4 regions of the Pseudarthrobacter sp. NS4 genome follow, and region 4 is predicted to be linked to each of the others. Evidence: riboswitches for the same ligand, from Rfam matches in the RefSeq annotation. Region 4 holds a riboswitch; each other region holds the start of a gene.
The links. A riboswitch is a leader RNA that binds a small molecule or an ion and turns the genes downstream of it on or off. The one in region 4 is predicted to bind S-adenosylmethionine.

Region 1 (7,056 bases), 1.8 Mb from region 4:
GGCCGGCGTGCCGCTGATCGTGGACAACACACTGTCCACCCCGTACCTGATCCGTCCACTGGAATGGGGTGCGGACATCGTGGTTCACTCAGCCACGAAGTACCTGGGCGGCCATGGCACTGCGATCGCGGGAGTCATCGTGGACTCCGGCAAGTTCGATTTCAGCAAAGACCCGGAGCGGTTCCCCGGCTTCAACACCCCGGACCCCACCTACAACGGGCTGGTCTACGGCCGCGACCTCGGCGAGGGCGGTGCCCTGGGCGCCAACCTGTCCTACATCCTCAAGGCACGCGTCCAGCTCCTGCGGGACCTGGGCTCGGCGGTGTCGCCGTTCAACGCCTTCCTTATTTCGCAGGGCCTGGAGACCCTGAGCCTGCGCGTGGAACGCCACGTGGCCAACGCCGCCGAAGTGGCACGTTGGCTCGAAGCGCGTGACGACGTCGAATCGGTCGCCTACGCGGGCCTTCCGTCAAGTCCCTGGTACGAACGCGGCCGCAAGTACGGCCCCAAAGGCACCGGCGCCATCGTCTCCTTCAACCTGGCGGGCGGCGCCGAGGCGGGCAAGCGGTTCGTGGACGCCCTGGAGCTGCATTCGCACGTGGCCAACATTGGTGACGTCCGCTCCCTGGTCATCCATCCGGCGTCCACCACCCACAGCCAGCTCTCCCCGGAGCAGCAGGCGGTGGCCGGCGTGACCCCGGGGCTGGTCCGCCTTTCGGTGGGCCTTGAGCACATCGACGACATCCTGGCCGACCTCGAGGCCGGCTTCCGTGCCGCCAAGGACGCCTCGGGCGCCTGACCAGGACCAAAGGATGACGACGGCTGCCGGCCAGGAAGGCTGCCGGCGGCGGGGCGGGGAAGTCACAACCAGTCACACTCTTGGCCCGGGGCGGGTGGTGTTTCGTACACTCGAACCAGGTCATGAGTGCCAGTGACAGCCCCGGCTTGCTGGCCGGCAACCCTCCTTCCGCGGTGGGGTGCCCCGGGTGAAGACCTGGCCTGCCGGTCATTCGACGGTGGGCAAGCGCGTAGAAGAGGTCTTGCCATGACGGTTACCGTCACCCGTACCACCGCTCCCGAACACGGGATTGTCCGTTACGCCTCCATTGGAGGGCTGGAACTCGAAGCCGGCGGGTACCTGCCGGAGGTCACGCTCGCGTACGAAACCTGGGGAACCCTCAACGCGGACGGCAGCAACGCCATCCTGATCGAACATGCCCTGACCGGCAGCACCCATGTGACCCGGGGTGACACCGACGAGCCGGGCTGGTGGGAACAGCTGGCCGGCCCCGCCGCGCCCGTCGACACGGACCGGTTCTTCGTGGTGTCCATCAACATAGTGGGCGGTTGCTACGGCTCGACGGGGCCGTCGTCGCCCGCCCCGGACGGGAGCCCCTGGGGTTCCCGTTTCCCGCTGGTGACGTTGCGGGACAGCACCGTCGCAGAGGCCCGGCTGGCAGACCAGCTCGGCATCGGCAGCTGGTTCGCGGTCCTCGGCGGCTCCATGGGCGGGGCCCGCGCCCTGGAATGGGCTGTCACCTACCCCGAACGCGTGCAGCGCTGCGCCGTCATTTCCGTGGGAGCAGCCAGCACGGCTGAACAGATCGCTTTCGCCCAGGCGCAGACCCTCGCCATCCGCCAGGACCCGAATTTCAATGGTGGCGACTACTACGGCGGCCCTTTCCCGGAGGACGGGCTGGCCCTGGCAAGGCGCATCGCCCACATCACCTACCGCTCAGCCGCTGAACTCGAAGGCAGGTTCGGCCGCGCCCCACAGGCTCTGGAATCACCCCTGCAGGGCGAGCGCCTTGCGGCCCGCGGACGCTACCAGGTGGAGAGTTACCTGGACCATCAAGGCACCAAACTGGTCCAGCGCTTCGATGCCAACAGCTACATCGCCATCACCGAGGCGCTGATGAGCCACGACATCTGCCGGGGACGCGGGTCCCTCGCCCAGACCCTGTCCGGTGCCAAAGCCCGCTTTTTCGTCGCCGCCGTGGACTCGGACCGGCTCTACTTCCCGTCCCAGTCGCGGGAACTGGCACGGGCACTCCCTGGAGAGGTGGACGTCCACCTCATCGAGGCGCCCATCGGGCATGACGGGTTCCTCACCGAAATCGGCCAGCTGGGATCGCAGCTCCGGGGGCACCTTTCGGCATAACACCACGCCCCAGACGGCAGAATATGTGCAATTATGCAGATAGACTCTGCATGATTCGCCGTTGAGCTGGGCGTATAGGCAGACCATACTCAATGGGACCCGGCGGTTCGTGGCCACAATCACGTGTATCCGCCACAGCCTGTCCCAGTGGTGTCGAAGACGACGCCGAAGGAGTTCACTCATGAGTACGGAAAGCTCCGCCGCACGGCGGCCCGAGGAAACCGACGTCAAGGCCTCAGGCCTGAGGAAAGTCGTCACGGCCTCCATGGCCGGCACTGTTGTTGAGTGGTACGAGTTCTTCCTCTATGCCTCTGCCGCCACCCTGGTGTTCGGCAAAACGTTCTTCCCCAATTCAGGGACCGAACTGGACGGCATCATTGCCGCCTTCGTCACCTACGCCGTAGGCTTTGTGGCCCGCCCCATCGGCGGCATTGTCTTTGGCCACTTCGGCGACAAGTTCGGCCGCAAGCAGTTGCTGCAGCTGAGCATCGTCCTGGTGGGCGTCGCCACCTTCCTTATGGGATGCCTGCCCACGTTCGCCCAGATTGGCTACTGGGCTCCGGCCCTCCTGGTGTTCCTGCGCTTCGTGCAGGGCTTCGCCGTCGGCGGTGAGTGGGGCGGAGCCGTCCTGCTGGTTGCCGAGCACAGCCCGAACAAGTCCCGCGGGTTCTGGTCCAGCTGGCCACAGTCAGCGGTACCGATGGGCAACCTCCTGGCCACCGGCGTCCTCTTCACCCTTTCGGCCACGCTTTCCCCGGAAGCATTCCTCAGTTGGGGCTGGCGCGTCGCCTTCTGGCTCTCCGCCGTCATCGTGATCGTTGGTTACTACATCCGCACCAAGGTCCAGGATGCGCCGATCTTCATCGAAGCCCGCAAGGAAGTCACGGTGGAGAAGAAGGGCTATGGCGTTGCCGAAGTCTTCCGCCGCTACCCCCGCGGCGTCTTTACCGCCATGGGCCTGCGTTTTGCCGAGAATATCCTGTACTACCTCGTGGTGACCTTCTCCATCACCTACCTGAAGATCGTCGTCCAGACCGACACCTCCCGCATCCTCCTGCTTCTGCTCGTGGCGCACTTCATCCACTTCTGCGCCGTCCCGCTGGTCGGCAGGATGTCCGATGCGTTCGGCCGGCGGCCGGTCTACATGGCAGGCGCCATCCTCGGTGGCACCTGGGGCTTCTTCGCCTTCCCCATGATGGACACCGGAAACGACATGGTCATCCTGGCCGCCATCACCATCGGCCTGCTGTTCCACGCACTGATGTACGCGGGCCAGCCGTCCATCATGGCCGAAATGTTCCCCACCCGGATGCGGTACTCGGGCGTTTCCCTGGGCTACCAGGTGACCTCCATCGTCGCCGGTTCGCTGGCACCGATCATCGCCACTGCGCTGCTGGGAACCTTCAACTCCTCCACTCCGGTGGCGCTCTACCTGCTGGGAGCCTGCATCGTGACCGCAATCTCCGTGCTCTTCCTCCGGGAGACCCGCGGCATCTCGCTCCACGACGTGGACGCGGCCGACGCCCAGGGCACCGCCGACCTGCTCGCGGCCGCAAAGAAATAGCACTGGCAGCACAAGAGCCAAACAGCACACCGACTGCCCGGGCCCGCCACCACGCAGGCCCGGGCAGTGCGCCGTCAGCACCTTCGACGAAGTCAGGATTTCCCATGAAAGCAGCCGTCCTTTACTCCACGGTCCCGTCAGGAACCAGCTACACCGAAGCGCGGCCCCTTCGGGTCGAGGAGCTTGACCGGCCGGAACCCCGCGCCGGTGAGTTGGGCATCACCATCACCTACTCGAGCCTCTGCCATTCGGACCTGTCCGTGGTGGACGGCTCACGCGTCAGGCCCCTTCCCATGGCGTTGGGGCATGAGGCAGTAGGACGGGTCGCCGCGGTGGGTGAAGGCGTCACGGATGTTTCCCCCGGGGACCATGTGGTCCTCGTCTTCGTCCCCAGCTGTGGTGACTGCCGTGCGTGCCGGGCGGGCCGCCCGGCGCTCTGCCACCGCGCGGCGGAAGTCAACGGCTCCGGAGACCTCCTGCATGGCGAGGCCCTGCTGCGGACGCCTGCGGGGGAGCGCATCAACCACCATTTGGGCGTTTCGGCGTTCGCCGATTACGCCGTGGTGGCCCGGGAATCAGTGGTGGTCATAGATGACGACGTCCCCGGCACTGTTGCGGCAATGTTCGGCTGCGCCGTACTCACCGGCATGGGAGCCGTCCTCAACACGGCGGCTGTCCAGCCCGGCCAGTCCGTAGCCGTCTTCGGACTCGGCGCCGTGGGGCTTTCAGCCGTTATGGCCGCGGCGCTCGCCGGTGCTTCCTCCGTGATCGCCATCGATCCCAATGCCGGCAAGCACGGGCTCGCCCTGAAGTGCGGGGCAACAGCCGCGGGAACCCCGGACGAGGCTTCCCGCCTGATTGCAGACGCCGCCGGGGACGGCGTGGATACCGCCATCGAAGCCGTGGGATCGGCCCGGGTCATCGCATCATGCCTCGGGCACGTAACGCGTGGCGGCGCCGTGGTCTCGGTAGGGCTGCCGCATCCCACAGCGGAACTGACAGTGCCCGCGCTCCAGTTCGCCGGGGCGGGCAAGCGGCTCTTGGGCTCATATATGGGCGACGCCGTTCCGGGCCGGGACATCCCCCTGTACCTTGGGTACTGGCGCGAGGGCAGGCTTCCCGTTGAGCTGCTGCACACCGACACCCGGCCGCTTGGCGAGATCAACGAAGGCCTTGACGCACTCGCCGCCGGGCAAGTGGTGAGGCGGCTCTTCCAGGCCTGACAACGGCTCCGGACAGCCGGGGATCAGGCTGCCAGCAGATCCTGGCGTCCCGCCACTTCTTCCTTCAGCGCAGCAATCACGGCCCGGACCCGGGCGGACCGGAGCGATTCCGGCCGCGCCACCGCCCAGATGGGCACCTGGCGCTGGAAGGCATCAGGGAGCACCGGAACGAACTCCGGATCCCGCGCCACCATGAAGTTCGGAAGCAGCCCGATGCCTGCGCCACGGCGCACCGCCTCCACCTGCGCAAAAATGCTCGTCGCCTGGAAGCTGGACTTCGGCATCGGCAGCTGCGAGGACCGGTGTCCCAGTTCGGCAACCTGGAGTGCCGACTCGACGTAAGAGACGAAGCCGTGCTGCCCCACGCCGTCGGGTGTCTCCGGCAAGCCCCGTCCGGCGGCGTAGGCGGGGCTGGCATAGAGCCGGAGGAAGTAATTGGTCAGGAAGATGGCCTGCGCGTTGCTTACGTCCGTGCGGCCAACCACCACTTCCAGGTCCACGCCGGAGCGGTTCTGGCTGACCTTGCGCGTGGCACTGAGCATCTCCACATTCAGCATCGGGTGCCGCTGCTGGAGACGGACCAGCGCCGGGGTCACGAATTCAGCGCCGAAACCGTCGGAAGTGCTGATGCGCACCATGCCGGCGAGGGCGTCCCGGTCCTGGCCCATGACGGCGGCCAATGACCCCAACGTTTCCTCGATTCTTTCCGCCGCAGCGACGGCCGAAGCCCCGAGCTCCGTCAATTCCCAGCCGTGCGGGCTGCGCTCCAGCGTCCGGCCGCCCAATTGCTTGTCGAGGGCGAGGATCCGCCGCGAAATGGTGGTGTGCGTGGTGCCCAACGTTTCGGCGACGGCGTTGAAGCGTCCCAGCCGGGCAACAGTGAGCAAAATCAGCAAGTCGTCCGGACTCGGAAGCTGCGCCACCCGGTGCCCTCTCCATCGTGTGCATCGGTGCACATACCATCTGTGATTTTTCCCCTTGAATGCACTGTAGCAGCGTGTGACGGTGGACACAGACCTTCCGGCCGCCCTCGGCCGAAGCACAGCAAAGGAGCTTATGCCATGGCAGTAGTCGGTTGGATCGGTTTGGGAAACATGGGCGGTTCCATGTCGGGTAACCTCGCGCAGGCGGGTCACGACGTACGGGGATTCGACCTCAGCCCCGCCGCTCTCGCCGCCGCCGAGGCCGCAGGGGTGAAGCCGGCAGGGAGCATCGCCGAAGCAGTGGCGGGAGCCGACGTGGTGTTCACCATGCTTCCGAAGGGCGAGCATGCCAAGGCCGTCTACCTGGGCGGGGACGGGGTGCTGGCGCACGCGGATACGGGCACACTTCTGGTTGATTCCTCCACCATCGATATCGCCGCCGCGACGGAACTGCACGACGCCGCTGCTGCCGCCGGCTTCCGCTTCGTCGATGCCCCTGTCTCGGGCGGGATGAGCGGTGCCCAAGCAGGAACGCTCACGTTCATGGTGGGTGGAGAAGCGGACGCCGTGGCCGATGCCACCCGCTACATCGGGCCGATGGCCGCCAACATCATCCCTACCGGCGGAGCCACCACCGGCCAGGCGGCCAAAATCTGCAACAACCTGATGCTCCTGATCAACCTGGCCTCCACTGCCGAGGGTGCCGTGCTGGCGGACCGGCTCGGATTGGACAAGAAGGTGTTCTGGGACATCGCTTCAGTGTCCTCCGGGGACAGCTGGGCCCTGCGCACCTGGTATCCCGTTCCCGGTGTGGTCCCCACCGCGGCATCCAACAACGACTTCGCGCCAACGTTCACAGCCGAACTGGCGAACAAGGACATCGGGCTGGCCATCAGCGCTGCCGAGGACACCGGCACGCCGCTCGAGATCGGCAAACACGTTCAGCAGCTGTACCAGCGCCTGATCGATGCGGGGGAGTCCGGCAAGGACTGCTCCATGATCATCAAGCTCGCTGACGGTTCCCTCGATTCAGCAAAGTAGAAGAGAGACAAGCATGCAAACCATTCCGCATTACATCAACGGCAGCCGCGTTGCCGACGCCGAGCGTTTCGGCCCGGTCTTCAACCCTGCCACCGGAGAGCAGGAAAAGCAGGTGGCACTGGCCTCCGCGGCCCGCGTAGAGGA
Region 2 (7,056 bases), 1.4 Mb from region 4:
CCTCTGGCGCAGTATCCTGGCCGAGATGGGCGCCGAGGTGACACTGCAGGACGGTGTGCTGACGGTTACGGGCGGTCCGGAGATCAAGGGCGCGGACTTCGCTGACACAAGTGAGCTGGCTCCAACCGTGGCGGCCCTGTGTGCCTTGGCAACCGGGCCATCCCGGCTCAGCGGCATTGCCCATCTGCGTGGACATGAGACGGACCGGCTGGCCGCCCTCGTAACGGAAATCAACCGCCTTGGCGGGGATGCTGAGGAGACCAGCGACGGCCTCGTCATCCGCCCGGCCCGGCTGCACGCCGGCGTCGTGCACAGCTACGCCGACCACCGCATGGCCACCGCAGGAGCTATTCTCGGCCTGGCTGTCGACGGGGTCCAGGTGGAGGACATTGCCACCACTGCCAAGACCATGCCCGACTTTCCCCAGCTGTGGGCGGACATGCTCGCCCAGGGCGCCGCATCCGAGGAGGAGGCCGACGGCGGGGCGGAAGGTTCCAGCGGTGGCGCGGCGCACTGACTCCTGGGACGAGTCGGACGTCCGGATCCGGCCGAGCAAGAAGGGATCCCGGCCCCGCACGAAGGACCGGCCCAGCCACGATGACGCAGTAACCGGACGCATCATCACCGTTGACCGGGGCCGCTATACCGCTGTGGTGGGCGAGGACTCGGGCAATGAACGCACAGTTATTGCCGCCAGGGCCCGTGAGCTGCGGCGCAACCCCGTGGTGGCCGGCGATTTCGTTTCACTCGTGGGGGACGTTTCCGGTGACCCCGATACCCTGGCCCGGCTGGTGAAGATCCAGGACCGGAAGACCCTCCTGCGGCGAAGCGCCGATGACACCGATCCTGTGGAGCGGGCCGTGGTGGCTAACGCGGACCAGCTGGTCATTGTGGTAGCGGCCGCCAACCCGGAGCCCCGCACCGGGTTCATCGACCGGGCACTGGTGGCAGCGTATGACGCCGGCATCGAGCCGATCCTGCTGGTCACCAAAGCGGACGTCAAGGATCCCGCGGAGCTCCTGTCGAACTACACGCATCTGGACTTCCCGGTGATTATCAGCCGGACCGCGGACGTCAAGGCCTCCGGCATCGACGCCCGTTCCGACGACGGACTGTCCGCCCGGCTGGACAGCACAGCGGTAGCTGAGCTCCGGGGTTACCTGGACGGGAAGGTCACTGTGATGCTGGGGCACTCAGGCGTCGGGAAGTCCACCATGGTCAACGCACTCACCGGGGCGGAACGCGCCACCGGCGGAGTGAATGCGGTGACCGGGCGTGGCCGCCACACGTCGTCGTCAGCCCTGGCGCTGCGTCTGGCGGACGCCCCGCCCGGCAGTTGGATCATCGATACGCCGGGCATCCGTTCCTTCGGCCTGGCGCACGTGGATCCCGACAGGATTCTGAGGTCGTTCCCGGACCTTTCCCCGGGAACTGACGATTGTGAACGCGGCTGCAAGCACACCGCCTCGGCTGTGCACTGCGGGCTCGATGCATGGGTGGCCGGCGGGCATGCAGGCCCCACCGGTGAAGCCCGGCTGGCATCCCTGCGCCGGCTCCTGGGAACGGATCCCCGGATGGAAGCACAGGAGACCAAGGAGCTCGGCAGCGTCAACTGACAAAGCCGATCTCCCAGCAGAAGCGCCTGCAGACGGTAGTTTGGAACCATGATCCAACCCGCTTCGAGCTACAACGATGACCTGCGCCTGGCCCATGTCCTGGCCGACTCCGTGGATGACCAGACCATGAGCCGCTTCAAGGCCCTGGACCTCCATGTGGAGACCAAGCCTGACCTGACGCCGGTCACCGATGCGGACAAAGCCGCCGAAGAAGCCATCCGCGGCCAGCTCTCCCGTTCCCGGCCACGCGATGCGGTTCTCGGCGAGGAGTTCGGCAGCACAGGCCACGGCTCGCGCCGGTGGATCATCGATCCCATTGACGGGACCAAGAATTTTGTGCGCGGCGTCCCCGTCTGGGCCACCCTCATAGCCCTAGTTGATGAGGGCGAGCCAGTGGTCGGCGTCGTGAGCGCTCCCGCCCTGGGCAAGCGCTGGTGGGCGGCCAAGGGCATGGGCGCCTACATGGGCCGTTCCCTTGCCGCGGCTACCCGGCTCCGGGTGTCCGACGTCTCCAGCCTGTCCGACGCCTCCCTGTCCTATTCCAGCCTGGGCGGGTGGAAGGAACGCGGGAACCTGGACGAGTTCCTTGGTCTTACCGAGGACGTGTGGCGGACCCGTGCTTTCGGTGACTTCTGGTCCTACTGCATGGTGGCTGAAGGCTCGGTGGACATTGCCTGCGAACCCGAACTCAATCTGTACGACATGGCCGCACTGGTGCCGATTGTGGTGGAGGCGGGCGGCCGCTTCACATCCCTTGAGGGCGAGGACGGCCCGTTCGGCGGCAACGCACTGGCCACCAACTCCATCCTGCACTCGGAGGTGCTGCAGCGGTTGAACCCGTACCTGGACGACCTGCTGTAACCATTTGAAAGACCGAAGAATCGACGGCGGACCCTCCGAAAGGAGGCGTCCGCCGTCGTTTTCTTCGGCCGACTGGCCGGTTTCCCGCCGTGGCGTAACAAAACCCTTAACAATTGCCCCGGCTTCAAACCTGGCCACCGCATGTTCTACGCTCTTAACCAGGTCACGAGTGCCAGCGCAAAACCCCGGTTTGCTGGCCGGCAACCCTCCTTTCGCGGCGGGGTGCCCCGGGTGACGACCAGGCCGGTCCGGAGTGGATGCGGCAAGCGCGGATTCCCTGTATGCCGGAGTCCTGTCCTGAAGTGAGGTCTCTGTGACAACTGCCACCGTCTCCCCCAACGCCGCCATTCCCGCCGCAACGTCTGCCGCTTTTGACGAGCGCCAGGCAGTCGCCGGCCGTCCCCTTGCCGCCGTCACCGGAGCGGAAATCCAGGCGCCCCTGATCAGCGGCGGCCACGTCCGGTACGCGAACCTCGACTACGGCGCATCGGCCCCTGCGCTGTCAGTGGTGTCCGCCTACCTCAATGAGGTCCTGCCGTACTACGCCAGTGTCCACCGCGGCGCCGGCTACGCATCGCAAATCAGCACATCCGTCTATGAGAATGCCCGCAGCATTGTCCGGGACTTCGTGGGCGGCCGCCCTGACGACTCCGTCATCTTCACCCGGAACACCACGGATTCCCTCAACCTGCTGGCCGGCTGCCTCCCCGCCACCGACGGACGCCCGGCCGGCGACGTCCTGTACCTGGACATCGAGCACCATGCCAACCTGCTGCCTTGGCAGGGCGTTCCCCACCGCAGCATCATTGCCGCCGACACCATTGCCGGAACCATCGAGTCAGTGCGCGCCGAACTGGAGCAGGGCGGCGTAAGCCTGCTGGCCATCACCGGCGCCTCCAACGTCACCGGCGAGATCCTTCCGGTCCGGGCACTTGCCACGCTCGCACACCAACACGGCGCACGGATCGTGGTGGATGCAGCCCAGCTTGCCCCGCACCGCCGCGTGGACATCAGCGCAGACGACGTCGACTACATCGCCTTCTCAGGACACAAGCTCTACGCGCCGTTCGGCGCAGGCGTCCTGGTGGGCCGCCCGGACTGGCTCGACGCCGGTACCCCCCACCTTGCCGGCGGCGGCGCCGTCAAGGAAGCGAGGCTCGACGGCGTCAGCTGGGCCACCGGCCCGGCCCGCCATGAGGGCGGGTCCCCCAATGTACTGGGTGCCGCAACCCTTGCGCGCGCCACCCAGGTGATCGCGGGGTTGGACCAGGGCCGCTGGCATGCACACGAGTCCGCCATCCGTTCCTTCCTGGTGGAGGGCCTGCAGGAGATCGACGGTGTAACGGTCCACCAGATCTTCAAGGACACCAATGCGGACACCGACACCATCGGCGTGGTCAACTTTTCCGTCGAGGGCTACGACGCCGGGCTGGTTGCGGCGTACCTGTCGGCCGAGCATGGCATCGGCCTGCGGGACGGGCGCTTCTGCGCCCATCCACTGCTGAAGCGGCTGGGCCTGCCATCCGGTTCCCTTCGCGCCAGTTTCGGTGTCGGTTCCAGGCTCGAGGACGCAGAGCGGCTCCTTGCGGGCATCAGGAATCTGCGCCGCGACGGCCTGGGGTGGGACTACGTGGTGGACGCCGGCCGTTGGGTTCCCGCGAACGACACGCGCACCTACCCGCACTGGGCTCCGAACACGCCGGGAACCGCGGGTGCTGCCCCCTGCCTTGACGGCTGATCCTCCCCGGCGCTCCCGTCGGAGCCCGCGCTCCGGTCAGAGTCGGCGCTCCAGTCAGGGGTGAATGCGGTAAATTCGAAAGATACCGCAGGCATAAACCGAAGGAGGCCGCGCGTGGTTCGGGGTGGCCCCAGGCTTGATCATGGGCGGCGCCAGGAGCTCGGCCAGAGCTTCCAGGACGGCGGCAGGCACTACCAGCGGGTCCGGCCCGGTTACCCTGCAGAATCTGCGCAGTGGCTCGTGCCTGCCGGGGCCCGCGATGCGCTCGATGTGGGCGCCGGAACCGGCAAATTCACCGAACTGCTGCTGGGCAGCGGGCTGGCTGTGACCGCCGTCGATCCATCCGCTGACATGCTTGACCAGCTGAAAACGCACTATCCGGACGCTACCGCTGTCCTCGGGACCGCCGAGATGACGGGCCTGCCGCCGGCGGCCTTCGACGTCGTCACCGTTGCCCAGGCTTGGCACTGGTGCGATGCCCTTGCCGCGAGCACCGAACTCGCCCGTGTGCTCCGGCCGCACGGAACGCTCGGGCTGGTCTGGAACCAGCTGGACACGTCCGTACCGTGGGTGCACAGGCTCTCCCGGATCATGCACGCCGGGGACGTGTACAAGCCGGACCACCGGCCAGTGGTTGGGCCGGAGTTCGGACAGCCCGAAGGCCACGTGACGCATTGGCAGGACGTAGTAAGCACCACCGACCTGATCGAACTCACCAAATCCCGCAGCTACTATTTGCGTGCCGGTGAAGCCACCCGGGCCAAAGTCCTCGCAAACCTCGACTGGTACCTGCATGAGCACCTTGGCCATGCCGGGGACGAGGAACTCGAACTGCCCTACCTGACGCTGTCCTGGCGGGCAGTCAAAATATGACCTGCCACGCCGTTGCGGCCCACGGGCACCCGCTAGGCTTGGTCCTGTGAAGACCAGCGCGCCCTCCTCCTCCATCGAGGACTACGTCAAGGTCATCTACTCATTCACGGAATGGCAGGACAAGCCCATCACGTCCTCCCAGCTGGCCCTGCGGCTGGGGGTGGCCAATTCCTCCGTGTCGGAGATGGTCCGCAAGCTGAAGGACCAGGGCCTTGTCGACCACAAGCCATACAGCGCCATCACCCTCACCGATGCCGGCCTGCGGTTGGCTCTTGCCATGGTCCGGCGCCACCGCCTGATCGAGACGTACCTGGTCCAGCAGCTGGGCTACAGCTGGGACGAGGTCCACGACGAAGCCGAGCTGCTGGAGCACGCTGTATCGGATACCTTCATTGAGCGGGTCGCGGCCAAGCTCGGCAACCCAAGCCGTGATCCGCACGGCGATCCGATCCCGACAGCTGACGGCAAGGTTCTTATGCCCCGCGCCCATGTCATGGGTGAACTGGATAAGGGCCACACGGGCAGGATCACCCGGATCAGCGATGACAACCCGGATTTGCTCCGCTACTTGTCCGCTGAGGAGATAGACCTCGACGCCGAGGTGGAGGTTGTTGGCCGCAGGCCGTTCGGTGGCGCGCTGGTGGTGCGGATCCGCAACTCGGGGCGGACCAGGGACTATGACCTTGCTGACGAAATCACCTCGGCTCTCTGGGTCCACAGCGATCATCCCCATCCCGGCTGCCTGCTGGGAGAGGGCTGAGTTGGGGCTGCCTTTCGGCCGGCGACCGCCTTGGTGACGGCATGCCTTGGATTAGCGGCGTGAAGCGGCCCGGAATGCCGGCGGGGCGGGCGTGGCTTGCGGTCGCCGTTGGTGGCCTGATCGGCAGTGAACTGCGATATGGCCTGGGACTCGCCTTTCCCGATCAGCCCGGATCAATTCCCTGGGCTATGCTCTGGATCAACGTCACCGGCAGCTTTGTCCTGGCCGCGCTGACCACGGCCTGGATGGACCGGCCACGGACATCCTTCTGGCTTCGGGCGGGACTTGGTCCCGGACTGCTGGGTTCCTTCACCACATTTTCCGCGGTCGTGTTCGCTGTGGACCAGCTGGCACGGGCCGGCGCGCATCCGGCCTGGATTGCCTATCTGGTGCTCTCGCTGCTCCTGGGATTATTGGCTGCCGGTCTGGGCTGGCGTCTGGGGAAGTTGCTCCCCCGGAATCCGGCAGGCGTGGCTGCGGGCGGCCGGCCGTGATCACTGCGGTCCTGGTGGGGGTTTTCGGCGTGTTGGGCGCGCTGCTGCGGTTTGGCATCGACAGCTGGTTCGCGCACCACAGCTCCACGCGCAGCATCCGACTGCCCGGCGGGCAGGAAAAGCTGCACTGGCCGTGGGCAACGCTGCTGGTGAACGTGGGAGGTTGCTTCATCATCGGGGTGTCATCAGGCCTCGCTGCGCAGCTGGGACTGGCCGATGAATGGCACACGGGGCTGGCTACAGGCCTGGCCGGGGGCCTGACGACTTTCAGTTCGTGGACCACCGCCACTGTGCGGCTGGTGAGTGAAGCACGGTTTGGTTCAGCGGCCCTTAACATTGCAGCGAACCTGTTCCTGGGCTTTGCCGCGGCCGCGGCGGGTATTGCAGTATCGTCCTAGCGTTGGGCGCAGGAGGAGCCGATTTGGCGGACTCCCGTATCGTGGATTCTGATGATCAGCAGACGTGACGCAGCAATAGCCCTGGATGTACCGATGGAAATGGCACGGCGCCATGGCCTTCCGAAGTGGATGACCGAGGCAGAACTGGGCGAAATCCTGGACAACCCGCCGGCCTGGCTGGTTCAGTCCCGTGCGAACCGGACGGGCAAGCGTCCGGTCTGGGTCCACTTGGAATGCGCCGTTTGCGGCTACGAGGAGGCGGCCCGCCCCAAGAAGTGGTGGCCGGACTTCACGTACGTGGTGTGCGGCCACCATG
Region 3 (7,056 bases), 1.1 Mb from region 4:
CGACCTCAACATCGGAACGGTGGTGCGCACAGCCAACGCGTTCCTCGCCAAAGAGGTGCACATCATTGGGCGACGGCGGTGGAACCGGCGCGGGGCCATGGTCACCGACCGGTACCAGCACGTCCGGCACCACCCCACGGTTGCGGACTTCGTGGCCTGGGCGCAGGGGGAGGGGTTGGCCATCATCGGGATCGACATCTTCCCGGACTCGGTTCCGCTGGAGACGTATGAGCTGCCCAGGGACTGCGTGCTGGTATTCGGCCAGGAAGGCCCCGGGCTGAGCCCGGAAGTCCATGACGCTGCAGTCACCACCCTGTCCATAGAGCAGTTCGGCTCCACCCGGTCCATCAATGCCGCCTCGGCGGCGGCAATCGCCATGCATGCCTGGGTGCGCCGGCACGTTTTCAACCAGCACGTGTAGCGGCCCTGCGGGTGCGGGTGCGGGTGGGGCGTAACCCACAGCACTCCATCCGCGGAAATGGCTAGGATGGTGCCTAGCCGTAAAGCGGTCTACGGGTTACCAGCCCACAGACGAAACTCAGCCATAGGAGTCAGCATGCCCATTGCAACCCCAGAGATCTACTCCGAGATGATCGACCGCGCGAAGGCAGGCGGCTTCGCGTTCCCGGCCGTGAACGTGACGTCCTCGCAGACGCTGAATGCCGCGCTCCGCGGGTTCGCCGAAGCTGAGTCCGACGGCATCGTCCAGGTCTCCACCGGCGGTGCCGCGTACTGGTCCGGCGCCTCCACCAAGGACATGGTTGCAGGTTCCCTCGGCTTCGCTGCGTTCGCCCGCGAAGTGGCCAAGAACTACAACGTCAACATTGCCCTGCACACGGACCACTGCCCCAAGGACAAGCTGGACGGTTTCGTCCTGCCCCTCCTGGCCGCTTCCGAGGCCGAGGTCAAGGCCGGCCGCAACCCGCTGTTCAACTCCCACATGTGGGACGGCTCCGCGGAGACGCTGCAGGAAAACCTGCGCATCGCCCGCGAACTGCTGGAGCGTACCGCTGCCGCCAAGATGATCCTCGAGGTTGAAATCGGCACCGTGGGCGGCGAGGAAGACGGCGTTGAGAACGAGATCAACGAAAAGCTCTACACCACCGTCGAGGACGCCCTGGCCACCATTGAGGCACTGGGCTCCGGCGAGAACGGCCGCTACATCACCGCACTGACCTTCGGCAACGTCCATGGCGTCTACAAGCCCGGCGGCGTCAAGCTCCGCCCGGAGATCCTCAAGGACATCCAGGCGCAGGTGGGTGCCAAGATCGGCAAGGACAGCCCGTTCGACCTCGTGTTCCACGGCGGCTCCGGCTCCTCGGACCAGGAAATCGCCGACGCCGTCTCCTACGGCACCATCAAGATGAACATCGACACCGACACCCAGTACGCCTACACGCGTCCGGTTGCCGACCACATGTTCCGCAACTACGACGGCGTCCTGAAGGTCGACGGCGAAGTGGGCAACAAGAAGACCTACGATCCCCGCGTCTGGGGCGCGTCCGCCGAAGCCGGCCTCGCCGCCCGCGTTGTCGAGGCCACCAAGCAGCTCGGCTCGGCCGGAAAGACCTTCTAGGAATGTCCGACGAGTTCCGCAGGAACCTGATGGGCCCCGAGCCCACGCTCCTGCCTGCCGAGACTGATGTCTACCAGCAGCTGGAAGCGGGGCAGGAAGCCCTGGACCTCGTGGAAAAGCACCCTACATCCTCGCTGTTGTGGGCCGTGCTGGCGGAAGAGGCCTGGGCTGACGGGCGCACCATCGATTCCTACGCCTACTCACGCGTGGGCTACCACCGCGGCCTGGACTCCTTGCGCCGCAACGGTTGGCGCGGCGTCGGCCCCATCCCGTGGGAGCACGAGCCCAACCGCGGTTTCCTGCGGGCGCTGTACTCGCTCGGCCGGGCAGCTGCGGCCATCGGTGAGGCGGAGGAGCCGGAGCGGATCGAGAAGTTCCTGAACGATTCGGACCCGACCGCCAAGGCAGCCATCGAAGCGAAGCTGTAAAGATGGGCCCACGCCCGCAGGGTTCCCTGGCCGTGGAGCCGCTCCGGCGAGGGCCCCGGCCCGAGCCTGGGAAGGTAGGGAGCCGGCGTGGACTTGCGGGGCCAAGGGTGCGGGTGGGGAACGACGGCGGGCCGTCACCTTTCTGGAAGGTGACCGCCCGCCGTCGTTAAGCGCGTGGGCAGTGGGGCTATGCCTTCTGCAACCCCGTGCGGGCCATGGCGTCGGCGTAGGCCACGCGCATGTCTTCGAGGTACTCCTCCTGGCGTGCCGGGGAACCGGCGAAAGCCCGGCCGCTCAGTGAGCGCACCTTGTAGGTCTTCAGCCCGCGGCGCCAGAGCAGCGGCACCTCGGTCTTCAGCAGAAGGTTTGCGAGGCGGTTGGCTTCGGTGCCGTGGGCCACGATCACGGAGGCGCGGGGGACCAGCGCCAGGAACTTAAGCAACGGCTTGAGGCCAGCCTGGATCTGGTCCGGGGTGAACTTCCCGTTGACGTCGCCCGGGACGTGCCACGGGTGCACGTTCCACGGCATCACAAACTCGGGGCGCAGGCCCAGCTTCCACTGGATACCGAGCATCCGGGTGGCTGCGTCGTGGTCCCCGGCAGTGATGAAGCCGGATTTGTCGGCCTCGCCGATGTTTGAGTACAGGCTGATGATGCGGCACTCGTCCACATCATGCATGGGGTCGACGTAGGGCACCACCGTGCCGGGCTTGGCGTCCTGCAGGGAATCGCACAGTTCGTTGACGGCGGCGACGTTGGGTTCGTATCGGCGGCTCAGGAGCTGCTCATGGAAAGATTCGGGTGCCAGGGCTGTCATGTAGTGCTTGATCTCCTGCGGGGATTGGCGATGCTGCCGCCGGCAGATGCAGGCGCACGAAAGCGAAACACATCAGCGGCGGTTGAAATGGGGTGGGCCGATTCCGGGTCAGCCTGTATCAGTTTAGCAAGCCCCGCGAAACGAAACGCCGGTCCCGTGCACCCAATCGAAGTGGGGCAGGGACCGGCGGGTTTTTTCGGCAACGGGCAGGGCGCTACCAGAGGCGCTTTGTGGCCCGGCGGGCGCCTTCGCCCAGTGCTTCCAGCTTGGCGATGGCGATCTGCGGGTGGACGCGCCCGCCCAGGCCGCAGTCCGTGGAGGCAATGACGTTCTCGCGGCCCACTACCTCCGCGAAACGGACGATGCGGTCCGCCACCAGGTCCGGGTGCTCCACCACATTGGTGGCGTGGGAAACGACGCCCGGGATGATGACCTTGCCCTCGGGGAGCCTGGTGTCTTCCCAGACCCGCCACTCATGTTCGTGGCGGACGTTTGCCGCTTCAAAGGAATACCCGCCGGCGTTGACCTGCAGGACCGATTCAACAATGTCCCCGAACGGGATGTCAGTGGTGTGCGGTCCATGCCAGGATCCCCAGCAGACGTGCAGGCGGATCTGTTCCTGAGGCAGGTCCCGCAAGGCCCAGTTTGTTGCCTCAACCCGCAGTTGGATGAACCTGAGGTAGTCCTCCAGGGACGGCTCAGGATTAATCTGGTCCCAGCTTTCAGCGAGTGAGGGGTCGTCGAGCTGAACCGTCAAACCGGCGTCGATGATGGCCTTGTACTCCTCCCGCATGACGTCAGCACACGCGTAGAGCAGTTCCTCATCGGACTTGTAGTACTCATTGGCGACCCGGGCACAGGAACCAGGCGAAAGGGACGCCACAAAGCCCTCCGTAAGTCCGGCGGCTGCCAGGCCCTTCTTGAGGTTGGAGATGTCCGAGGCCACCAGGTCCTGCCCCGTATAGGTGAGGGGACCCGTGATCTTGGGCTGGGTAACGCTCTTGCGGTGTGCCAGGATCCCGGACGACGGATCGGTATAGGCGTCATTGAACGCCAGCCGGTCCCGTCGGTCCGGGAACGAGGTGAGCACGATATGCCCGGGGGAAGACCGATGGACTGTGGCATCCTTCCAGCGGTCCACGTCAGTGGGCTCCAGACCCCCCAGCCGGGCGAAGGAGTAGTTCCACCACGCGCCGTAGTCGACCGAATTGGACATGCTGTGCCCGTATTCGCCGTCGTTCGGAATATCCACTCCGAGGTCCTTCTGCCGCTTGACGACATCGGCAACTGAAGCTTCGAGAAGTTCCAGGAACGCAGGCGTGATGCCTTCTGATTCCTTAGCGGCATTGGCGGCGATCAGTTCCGGGGTGCGGGGCAAAGAACCGGCGTGGGTGACGCGGATATGGTCAGTGTTGAGGGACATGCTGGAATTTCCTTTCCATCGGTCCTGGCAGTAGCACCGTCACAGGCAGGATACCTGCTGAATGTGGGGTTGCTGCGGCTTCAACGATCCAGGTCTCTCAGCCGCTCCGGATGGGTACTCACACTTAAATCCAGCACGGGGGGCGGTGGCAAATTCGCTTCGCTTTGTGTCGCGCCCGGTGGGCCGGACGGCAGACTTTCGATTCGTAATAACTGGCTGCATATTCCTGTCATGTCCATTGACAGTATTTGTCCACGTTGGTTGGCTGATGTCACAGCCGCAATGGGGGACATGGCGGCTGGTGGCAAACCAACGCACTCGGAAGAGGTAAAGCACGTGAGAAAATCCCTGGCAACTTTCAGAACTGTGGCCGTGTCCGGAGTCCTGGCACTGGCAGTCGTGGCAGGACCTGCCCCGCTGGCCAAGGCCGTTGGTGAAGGCCCCAACTATGACGGGAACGGCCAGATCACGACCTCGAAGCTGGCCACCTATGACCAGATGGTTTCCTTCTTGAAGGACCAGGACGCCCGCCAGTCCGCCATGGAACTCGAGGTCATCGGACAGACGGTCAAGGGACGCGACATCCACTTGGTCAAGTACATTTCGGACCCGGCCAAGCCGACCATCCTGTACCTGACGCAGCAGCACGGCAACGAGCAGCTCACCACCGAGGGCGCCCTGGAATTCGTGAAGCACCTGGGGCCGGGTAAGTCCGCCGACATCCTGGATGGCGTGAACATCCTGATTGTGCCCATGCTCAACGCGGATGGTGCCATGGGGGACGTGAACTTCCCGCTCGACGGCTATCTGGCCAAGGGTGACCGCCACATGACCCGCTACAACGCGGAGGAGGTGGACTTGAACCGCGACCACGTGGCCAAGATCCAGCCGGAAACCCAGGCATTGCACAACAACGTGATGCGCAAGTACAAGATCGACTACATGATCGACCTGCACCATCAGGGCACCCGCAGTGAACGCCACGGAAAGCTGGTGTCCGGCTCCATCCTGTACCCCACGACGCCGAACGCCGATCCTGCTGTGGTGGAGAAGTCCAAGCAGCTGGGCGCGGTGGTGTTCCACAACGTGGACTCCACCGGCTGGGGACACCTGGGCAAGTACGCGGGCGGCAGCGCCGAAACCATCAGCCGCAACGGCATCGCCGTCGAGTACGGGATCGCAACGCTGCTGTTTGAAATGCGCGGCATGTCCGACCACTACCTGGACGGTTACGCCCTGGGCCTCCGGAGCAACGGGTACCTGATCAAGCAGACGGTCACCACGCTCACCGCTACCGCCGCCGCCATTGCAGACGGATCAATCGCCGCCGCTGACACCTCCTTCTGGGACAGCCTCGCCACCCAGACCTCCCGGCCGGGTGAGGAAGCCGACGACGAGTAGCACCACCGCTGACAGTCCGCCGCGGTCCTTTACCCTGCAAGAAGGACCGCGGCGGTCCAGCGAGTGGATAAAGTCGCCCATCGGCTAAACTTGGGTGGTAAGAGCCCCGGAACTCTTGCGTCGCTGTGCTGCCCCGCGGACCAGCGAAGGCCGGTCCATTCGGGGCATTCTCATGAACGGCGCTTCGCCGGCCAGCCACTTTGTGGCCGGACCGGGCAGCCCGAACGAATGGGGGAGGATCCCATGCCAGCAATTGTGATCGTAGGAGCCCAATGGGGCGACGAAGGAAAAGGCAAGGCCACTGACCTTCTGGGTGGCCGCGTCGACTACGTTGTCAAACCCAACGGCGGCAACAACGCCGGGCACACCGTCGTCGTAGGCGGTGAAAAGTACGAACTCAAGCTGCTGCCGGCAGGCATTCTCAGCCCCAACGCGGTCCCCATTATCGGCAACGGCTGCGTTGTTAACCTGGAAGCACTCTTCCAGGAGATCGAAGGCCTCCAGGCCCGCGGCGCCGACACCTCCAAGCTCCGCGTCTCCGCGAACGCGCACCTTGTTGCTCCCTATCACCAGGTGCTGGACAAGGTGACGGAGCGCTTCCTCGGAAGCCGCGCCATCGGGACCACCGGACGGGGCATCGGTCCTGCCTACATGGACAAGGTTGCCCGGCTGGGCATCCGTGTCCAGGACGTGTTCGACGAGTCGATCCTCCGCCAGAAGGTGGAAGGTTCGCTGCGCCAGAAGAACGAACTCCTGGTCAAGGTCTACAACCGCCGTAGCGTGCTGGTGGATGAGATCGTGGAGTACTTCCTGTCCTTTGCCGAGCGGCTCCGCCCGCTGGTCATCGACAGCACTTTGGTCCTGAACACTGCACTCGACGAGGGCAAGGTGGTCCTGATGGAAGGCGGCCAGGCGACGTTCCTGGACGTGGACCACGGCACCTACCCGTTCGTGACCTCCTCCAATCCCACCGCCGGCGGCGCCTCCGTGGGATCCGGCATCGGGCCCACCCGCATTTCCCGCTCCATCGGCATCATCAAGGCGTACACCACACGCGTCGGCGCCGGCCCGTTCCCCACTGAGCTTTTTGACGAGATGGGCGTGTACCTCCAGAAGACCGGCGGCGAGTTCGGCGTGAACACTGGCCGCCCGCGCCGCTGCGGCTGGTACGATGCCGTCCTGGCGCGGCACGCTTCCCGGGTCAATGGCTTCACGGACTACTTCGTCACCAAGCTGGATGTCCTGACGGGCATCGAGCAGATCCCCGTATGCGTGGCTTACGACGTGGACGGCGTGCGGCACGACGAGATGCCCATGACGCAGACCGAGTTCCACCACGCAAAGCCCATCTTCGAATTCTTCGAGGGCTGGACCGAGGACATCACCGGCGCCCGCACCCTGGCCGACCTGC
Region 4 (7,056 bases):
AACGTTGCGGTGACCGTCACCCTCCTTGAGGAACCAGGCTAGATCTGCTTCAGGGCCTGTTCCAGGTCGCGGATCAGGTCATCCGCGTCCTCGAGCCCGACAGACAGACGAACAACGCCGTCGCTCAGTCCGATGGCAGCGCGGCCCTCCGGCCCCATGGCGCGGTGTGTGGTGGTGGCGGGGTGCGTAATCAGGGACTTGGAATCGCCCAGGTTGTTGGAGATGTCGATGATCCGCAGCCCGTCCAGCAGCGCAAAGGCGGCCTCCTTGCCTGAGCGGCCGCCCGTCGTCGCAAGTTCCAGGGTGAGCACTGTGCCGCCTGACCGCATCTGCTTGGCCGCTAGCTCGTACTGCGGGTGCGATTTCAGGAGCGGATACTTCACCCAGCTCACCGCCGGCTGCTGCTCCAGCCACTCGGCGAGCCGCAGCGCGTTTGCCGAGGAGTGGTTGACGCGCAGCGACATGGTCTCCAGGCCCTTGGTGAGGACCCATGCATTGAAGGGGGACAGTGACGGGCCGGTGTGGCGCATCAGCTGTTTGACCGGTCCGTCGATGAATTCCCTGGTACCCAGGATCGCGCCGCCCAGGACCCTGCCCTGGCCATCGATGTGCTTGGTGCCGGAGTAGACGATGACGTCGGCCCCCAGCTGGCCGCAGCGCTGCAGCAGGGGAGTGGCAAAGACATTGTCGACGACGACGGTGGCCCCCGCCGCGTGCGCAAGTTCGCTGACCGCGGCGATGTCCACGATCTCCTGCATCGGGTTGGACGGGGATTCGAAGAAAACTGCGGTGGTGGGCTGGGACAGGGCGTCGCGCCACTGCTCCAGGTCCGGGCCGTCCACGAAGACAGTTTCCACGCCCCACCGCGGCAGGATTTCGTTCAGGATCACGAAGCAGGACCCAAACAGCGAGCGGGCCGCCACCACCCGGTCGCCGGCAGCCAGCAGGGCACCAAGCGCGGTGAAAACGGCGGACATGCCGGACGCCGTCGCAAAGCACGCCTCGGTTCCTTCGAGCAGGCGGAGCCGCTCCTGGAACGTGGCCACGGAGGGGTTGCCGTAACGGGAGTAGACGAAGCGCTCGTCCTCGCCTGTGAACGCCCGCTCGGCAGCGGCCGCGGATTCATACACGAAGCCTGAGTTCAGGAACAGGGCTTCGCTGGTTTCCTGGAAGTTGGTGCGGTCCAGCCCGCCGCGCACGGCCTGGGTGTCGGGGCTCCAGCCGGCGGCGTCGTTGTTGAAGGTCACTAGTTCTTTCCCAGGTTGGTCGGCAGGCCGCGGTTCTTCCAGCCGTTGACGGTGCGTTCGCCGTAGCGGTCCGGCTCGCCCTCGAAGCCCTCAAGGACGTTGTAGGAGGTGAATCCGGCCTGCGTCGCGGCGGTGGCGGCCGCGATGGAGCGCTGGCCGGAGCGGCAGATGAACAGCAGTTCCGCGGCCGGGTCCTCCGGCGCCTGCTGGCTCAGGTCCTTGATGAAGTCGGGATTGGGGATGCCGCCGGGGAACGTCCACTGGATGAACAGCGGATCGTTGTCGGTGGCCTTGGTGTCCGGAATGCCGATATGGGCCCATTCGCCCTCGGTACGCACATCCACCAGGATGGCGCCCTGTTCCAGCTTGGCCCAGGCTTCCTGGGGCGTCAGGTCTCCCGCGTAGCTCATGCGTGGCCCTCGCCGTCGAACTCAAGGTCCTCGTTGGCCGACTCCAGGTGGTCAACAGCGGTGGCGACGGCGGCATCGGCGGACGCGATGGCGGCGGGCAACACGACGGCCTGGGCAACGATGACGCCGCTGCCGTTGAAGGTTACTGCCGGGCTCCCGTGCAGCACATAACCCTCGGACAGTGCGGCAGAAATCCGCTCGCAGAATGCGCGGTCGTCCGGCCCACTGATAAGTCGGTAGGACAGCTTCTCTTCAGGGGCGGGTGCGTCAGACATGACGGATCTCCTTCTCTCACGCTTGCAACTCGAATCGGTCGATATGCCGAGTATTCACCTGAGGCACCCCGCCGCGAAAGGGAGGGTTGCCGACCGGCCAGTCAGGGCTTGGCGCCGGTACTCATTACTCCCCAGAAACGTAACATCCGGCACGCCGTGCCGCACCGCCGCCGTCGTCATGTTGCGTAACCGAACTGTGCGTGGTGCAGCAGCCAGGAACTTCCGAGCGCCAAGGGAGCGGACGACGGCGACATCACCGGGTGGGCGGGCTTTTCCTGCCATACGCGGACCGGCCGCCAGATACGGTTCCTACGGGGCAGTGCCCCACCGCCATAACCAGCATCCGGGGGTCCACATCAGCACGCGAACTGCCGCGCCACAACGCCGTACCGGTTCAGCCCGCGTACCCCGGCTTCGCGTGGTTGGGGCCCGAGCTCCTGCTGCGCATAACCGACGGCGAAACGCACCGCTGCTGATCCAATCCCGCGTCCATTGAGTTCCCGGTCCACCCAGTGCCCCAGGTTGGCGCTGAGGAACGGGCCGTGGACTATTCCGGTCAGGGTAATGGTCCCGACGATTCGCCCGCCGCCGTGCTCCGCTCCGCCGTCGTTGTCCTCTTCCACCAGAACCCACGGAAGCTCGGTCCCCAACTGGTATTGGGCGCGTATGGCCCGGATGATGTCCATCTGGCGGGAAGGGGTGAAGAAAGCCGTCCCGCTTTGGTTCCCAGGGCGCCAGGTGCCCGCGGTTGCGCACGTACGCCTCGGCCAGGAGCGCAGCATCAGCACCCTCAAGCAATTTGATGCTGATTCCGGGGACAAGAGGATGGGGAAGATGGGCGGCGAACCGCCCAGATGCCCGGGGCAAATTCCCGCCGATGTCCTTCATTTCAGCCCTTCTGACTCAGCGCCCGGCTTGACTGGTGGAACCGCGCGTACCGGCAGTACTTTGCGAACACCAGCCTCGCAGACAGGTCCACTGTTCAGGTTCCACTCAGCCCGGAGAAACGTAGCGAAAAAGGCGTGAACCGCCGGCCACGTGCCGGCGGTTCACGCCTTTTTCTTTGTACTGCGGCTATACGAGGCCGGGGTAGCTGGTCATGATGTAGTCCGCAGCGGCCGGACCCTTCATGCGCAGGCCATTGTTCCCGGGGGCGATCTTGTTCTGCATCGCCGCCCAGAACTTGGACTCCGGTCCGGGGACCTGCTGGTTGATGAAGCACCAGCTGGTATAGAGGCCGTAAAGGCGGTCCTGGTCAAGCGTCGAGTCAGAGGCCTGGTCCAGGTAGGTGGCTTCCTGGAGAAAAAGGTCGAACTGCGAATGTGCCATGGCGGCGTCCCTTCGCTAAGTGCGTGGCGCCGCCGTTCGGCTACAGCAGCAGACCTCAAATGCCTTGCACGGGGCAATGGAGTGTGTTTGGCCACCTAAAATTGGGGACCCACAGTCGGCGTAACGCCTCATCTACACTGTAGACTTTACCCGTAGACTACAGATACGGCAACCGTCTGGAATTACCCTTCGGATCAGTGCCGCCCCTCCAGGATGGAAACGATGGCTTCCCCGAATACCCCTAGAGCCGCCGAGCGCAAGGCCCGGCTCAGCAAAGAGCTGGTGCTGACCAAGGCTTTGGAGCTCGTGGACGCCGAAGGGCTGGAGGCCTTGACCATGCGCCGGCTCGGGCAGGAGCTGGGCCGCGATCCCATGAGCCTTTACCGCTACGCCGAGAACCGTGCCGCACTGCTCGATGGGGTGTCGGAGCTGGTACTCAACGAACTTCCCATCCACTCTGAAGACCCCGACTGGAAAGCCCAGCTCCGGCAGATTGCCCACAACCTGCGTCTGCTGGCGCTGAAGCATCCCAATGTGGTGCCGCTGCTGGTGACCCGACCGCTGTCCACGCCGCTGGGGATGCGGCCGTTGGGCACCCTCCGCCCGCTCGAACAGATCCTCTCGTTGCTGGCAGGGGCAGGATTCGGACCGGCGGACGCACTCCACGTCTACCGCGCCTACTACGGCTTCCTCTACGGCCACATCCTCAATGAGCTGCAGGAATTCGTGGTGGACCCGGAAGAGAACGAGGCTTTGCTCCGGCTGGGGCTCCACCGGCTGCCGGCAAAAGAGTTTCCCAAGCTCCGCGCCCTGGCACCCGCCCTGACGGAATACGACGGCTCAGCGGAACTCGACCAGGGACTCACCATCCTGCTGTCCGGGCTCGAATCCCAGCTCTCACTGCAGTCGGCGCATTCGGCCTAGCCGGCAGTGGTTCCGTGCCTGAATCTGCGGCACCAACTACTCGAAGGAAGACCGTCGCCGGTCCTGGATCCGGGTGTTCCAGATGTCCGGCTGGTTGACCCTGAAGCGGCGCCCCGTCATGGCCCGGGCCGACAGCCGGATGTAATGGGCCTTCTCGCCCGGTTGCCATGGCTCCAGGCCCAGCGAATCCACGGCGTCCTTTTCGGCCTGGTCCTCAATGATTTCGGTGTCCCCGCGGACCACCACGCTGAATGCCTCTTCCGTCTGGGGGTCATACCCGTCGATCTCCAGGGCCGCCGGCCTTTCCGACTTGGCGTTCCACAATTTGGTGACCCCGGCGGTCCGGAAAACAATGCTGCGTCGGTGAACCACGTAGTTGACCGGGAAGATCTCGGGATGGTCGTCCACCACAAGTGCCAGGCGGCCCAGGGCGTCGCCGTCGAGCAACTCCCAACACTCATCAAACGTCAGGTTCTCGGTTGGCTGCACGTGAGAAGTCATGAACCACACGATACGGCGCCGGCCGCGGAAGGAACATCCCGCCGCACCAGGAACGCGGGGAACGGGACTTGCCTACTGGATGCCGGCGAACAGCTCGTTCAGTTCGGCAGTCAGCTCCTTCTTGAGGGAAGGGGTGCCGATTTCCTTGCCGTCGATGCGGTTCACCGGAGCCAGCAGCCGGATGCTGGAGATCAGCCACACCGCGTCCGCATCCAGCAGGTCCTGGGGTTCCAGCGGACCGTAGCCCAGCTCCCAGCCCGCAGCCTTGGCTGCCGTGAACAGGGCTTCCTGGGACGTCCCGGCCAAAATCCCGCTGTCCAGCTGAGGGGTGATGAGGCGCTTGACGGAGGTGCCGTCGTCGGACTTTTCCACATGCGCCAGCAGCACGGTGGACGTGGGGCCTTCCAGAACCCGACCATCGGAGGAGTAGAAGATGACGTCGTCGGCGCCCTGCTTGTGTGCGTGGCGCAGTGCTGCCATGTTGACGGCGTAGGAGAGTGTCTTGGCGCCCAGGAGAAGCCACGGGGCGCGCTCCGCGGCATCGCTGTCGTAACCACGGTCAAGCAGGATCACATCGATGCCCGTTTCGCGCTGCCGGCGCCCAGCCGCCCCGACCGGCGATACCTGGACCCAGGCGGTGGGGGCTGGCGCGCCCTCGACGCCGCGGGTCACTACCAGCTTGACCACCAGCTCATCGTCCGAAGCAGCGGCGGGTGGGTGCTGTGACCCGTGTTCGGCAAGGCCCGACGCGATGGCGCGCCGCCACTCATCCTGGCCCGGAATCTTGAGGTCCAGCGCTTCGGCGGAACCGTCCAGCCGGTCCAGGTGCGCCTGCAGCTTCCGCACGGTTCCCCGCACCGCGAGCATGGTTTCAAAGATGCCGTCACCACGCGTGGCACCCTGGTCCGTGACCAACAGCTGGGGCTTGGAGGCATCGGCCAGCCGGCCGTCCGGGTAGGCGGGATCGAGGAAAACGAGAACCACGGGAGCTGGAGAGGTCATGGCTCCAGCTTAGTGCGGCGCCGCGCCGGATAAGCTGGGCGGAGTGCCCCGGCCGGAAACCGTCCGCCGGGAGCTCATCTTCCGGGGGTTCTCGTGTTGTGGCCATTTTCGCTTGCCGGTTCCGAGCCGACATGGATTGTGGTGCTGCTGGCCGTTGCCGACCTGCTGATCCGGGTGCTGGCCGTGGGCATCATCCCCGGCAACCGGCGGCCCACCACGGCGATGGCCTGGCTGCTGGGCATCTTCTTCGTCCCGTTTGTGGGCATCATCCTGTTCCTGCTGTTCGGCAACTTCCAGCTGTCAAAGCGCCGCCGGGAGCAGCAGCAACAGGTCAACGAGAGGGTACGCGCCGGTATCTCATCCCTCGCCGACGTCGAAAGCGACTACCCCGGCCCGGAATGGGTGAGGTCCGCCGCGGAGCTGAACCGCAGGCTTGGATCCCTGCCCATGGTGGATGGAAACGCGGTGGACCTGATCCCGGGCTACCCGGACTCCCTCCTGGCCATGACGGAAGCCGTACGGAAGGCGAAGAAGTTCGTCAACGCCGAGTTTTACATCATGAGCACGGACCACATCACGGACGACCTGCTTACCGCCCTGGAGGAAGCTGCCGAGCGGGGCGTGGAAGTGCGGGTGCTTTTCGACCATATCGGCACGCTCCGGGTGCAGGGGTACAAGAACCTCCTCAAGCGCCTCAAAGCCGGCAAAATCCAGTGGAAGCGCATGCTCCCGCTCCTGCCCATCCATGGCCAGTGGCGCCGGCCCGACCTCCGGAACCACCGCAAGATCATGGTGATCGACGGCGAAATCGCCTTCACGGGCTCCCAAAACCTGATCGAGCCCTCCTACAACAACAGGCGCCACCGCAAGGCCGGCCGCGAATGGGTGGAGCTGATGGCGTGCCTGCGCGGACCTATCGTCACCACCCTGAACGTTGTCTTCGCTACCGACTGGCTCAGTGAGACCGACGAGTCCCTGGAGCACCAGCTGCAGCTTCCGGCGAACGCCCACCCCGGTGACGTCACGGCACAGGTGGTCCCCAGCGGCCCCGGGTTCATCACCGAAAACAACCTGCGGCTCTTCAACACCCTGATCTATTCGGCGCAGCACCGGATCTCGATCTGCAGCCCCTACTTCGTGCCGGACGATTCGCTGCTTTACGCCATCACAACCGCTGCCCAGCGTGGCGTGGACGTTGAGCTGTTCGTGTCCGAGAAGGGGGACCAGTTCCTGGTCCACCATGCCCAGCGCTCCTACTACGAGGCGCTGTTGGAAGCCGGAGTCCGGATCTACCTCTACAAGGCGCCGTTCGTGCTGCATGCCAAGCACTTCACCATCGACGACGAAGTGGCGGTCCTGGGCTCCAGC

Region 1: another riboswitch for S-adenosylmethionine. It lies ahead of metX (homoserine O-acetyltransferase MetX); the one in region 4 lies ahead of NXY83_RS19410 (DUF1737 domain-containing protein).
Region 2: another riboswitch for S-adenosylmethionine. It lies ahead of NXY83_RS12925 (aminotransferase class V-fold PLP-dependent enzyme); the one in region 4 lies ahead of NXY83_RS19410 (DUF1737 domain-containing protein).
Region 3: another riboswitch for S-adenosylmethionine. It lies ahead of NXY83_RS03550 (cobalamin-independent methionine synthase II family protein); the one in region 4 lies ahead of NXY83_RS19410 (DUF1737 domain-containing protein).

Annotation. Positions count from the first base shown of each region.
Region 1 covers NZ_CP103288.1:1,503,922-1,510,977, forward strand. The annotation lists gene NXY83_RS07005 (bifunctional o-acetylhomoserine/o-acetylserine sulfhydrylase) at 1-799, shown strand, start outside; SAM riboswitch class IV at 918-1,033, shown strand; gene metX (homoserine O-acetyltransferase MetX) at 1,046-2,161, shown strand; gene NXY83_RS07015 (MFS transporter) at 2,343-3,725, shown strand; gene NXY83_RS07020 (zinc-dependent alcohol dehydrogenase family protein) at 3,830-4,948, shown strand; gene NXY83_RS07025 (LysR family transcriptional regulator) at 4,972-5,871, opposite strand; gene mmsB (3-hydroxyisobutyrate dehydrogenase) at 6,010-6,912, shown strand; gene NXY83_RS07035 (CoA-acylating methylmalonate-semialdehyde dehydrogenase) at 6,926-7,056, shown strand, end outside.
Region 2 covers NZ_CP103288.1:2,739,242-2,746,297, forward strand. The annotation lists gene aroA (3-phosphoshikimate 1-carboxyvinyltransferase) at 1-517, shown strand, start outside; gene rsgA (ribosome small subunit-dependent GTPase A) at 501-1,616, shown strand; gene hisN (histidinol-phosphatase) at 1,665-2,477, shown strand; SAM riboswitch class IV at 2,639-2,752, shown strand; gene NXY83_RS12925 (aminotransferase class V-fold PLP-dependent enzyme) at 2,791-4,215, shown strand; gene NXY83_RS12930 (class I SAM-dependent methyltransferase) at 4,330-5,088, shown strand; gene NXY83_RS12935 (metal-dependent transcriptional regulator) at 5,135-5,848, shown strand; gene NXY83_RS12940 (fluoride efflux transporter FluC) at 5,890-6,342, shown strand; gene NXY83_RS12945 (fluoride efflux transporter FluC) at 6,339-6,740, shown strand; gene NXY83_RS12950 (hypothetical protein) at 6,792-7,056, shown strand, end outside.
Region 3 covers NZ_CP103288.1:739,211-746,266, forward strand. The annotation lists gene NXY83_RS03530 (TrmH family RNA methyltransferase) at 1-421, shown strand, start outside; gene fbaA (class II fructose-bisphosphate aldolase) at 557-1,576, shown strand; gene NXY83_RS03540 (DUF3151 domain-containing protein) at 1,579-2,004, shown strand; gene NXY83_RS03545 (uracil-DNA glycosylase) at 2,192-2,821, opposite strand; gene NXY83_RS03550 (cobalamin-independent methionine synthase II family protein) at 3,036-4,244, opposite strand; SAM riboswitch class I at 4,257-4,361, opposite strand; gene NXY83_RS03555 (M14 family zinc carboxypeptidase) at 4,581-5,645, shown strand; gene NXY83_RS03560 (adenylosuccinate synthase) at 5,889-7,056, shown strand, end outside.
Region 4 covers NZ_CP103288.1:4,126,485-4,133,540, reverse strand. The annotation lists gene NXY83_RS19425 (DUF1905 domain-containing protein) at 1-42, shown strand, start outside; gene NXY83_RS19420 (O-succinylhomoserine sulfhydrylase) at 39-1,247, opposite strand; gene NXY83_RS19415 (rhodanese-like domain-containing protein) at 1,247-1,657, opposite strand; gene NXY83_RS19410 (DUF1737 domain-containing protein) at 1,654-1,932, opposite strand; SAM riboswitch class IV at 1,946-2,061, opposite strand; gene NXY83_RS19405 (GNAT family N-acetyltransferase) at 2,289-2,618, opposite strand; gene NXY83_RS19400 (hypothetical protein) at 3,007-3,261, opposite strand; gene NXY83_RS19395 (TetR/AcrR family transcriptional regulator C-terminal domain-containing protein) at 3,484-4,185, shown strand; gene NXY83_RS19390 (pyridoxamine 5'-phosphate oxidase family protein) at 4,222-4,686, opposite strand; gene NXY83_RS19385 (aminodeoxychorismate lyase) at 4,759-5,688, opposite strand; gene cls (cardiolipin synthase) at 5,782-7,056, shown strand, end outside.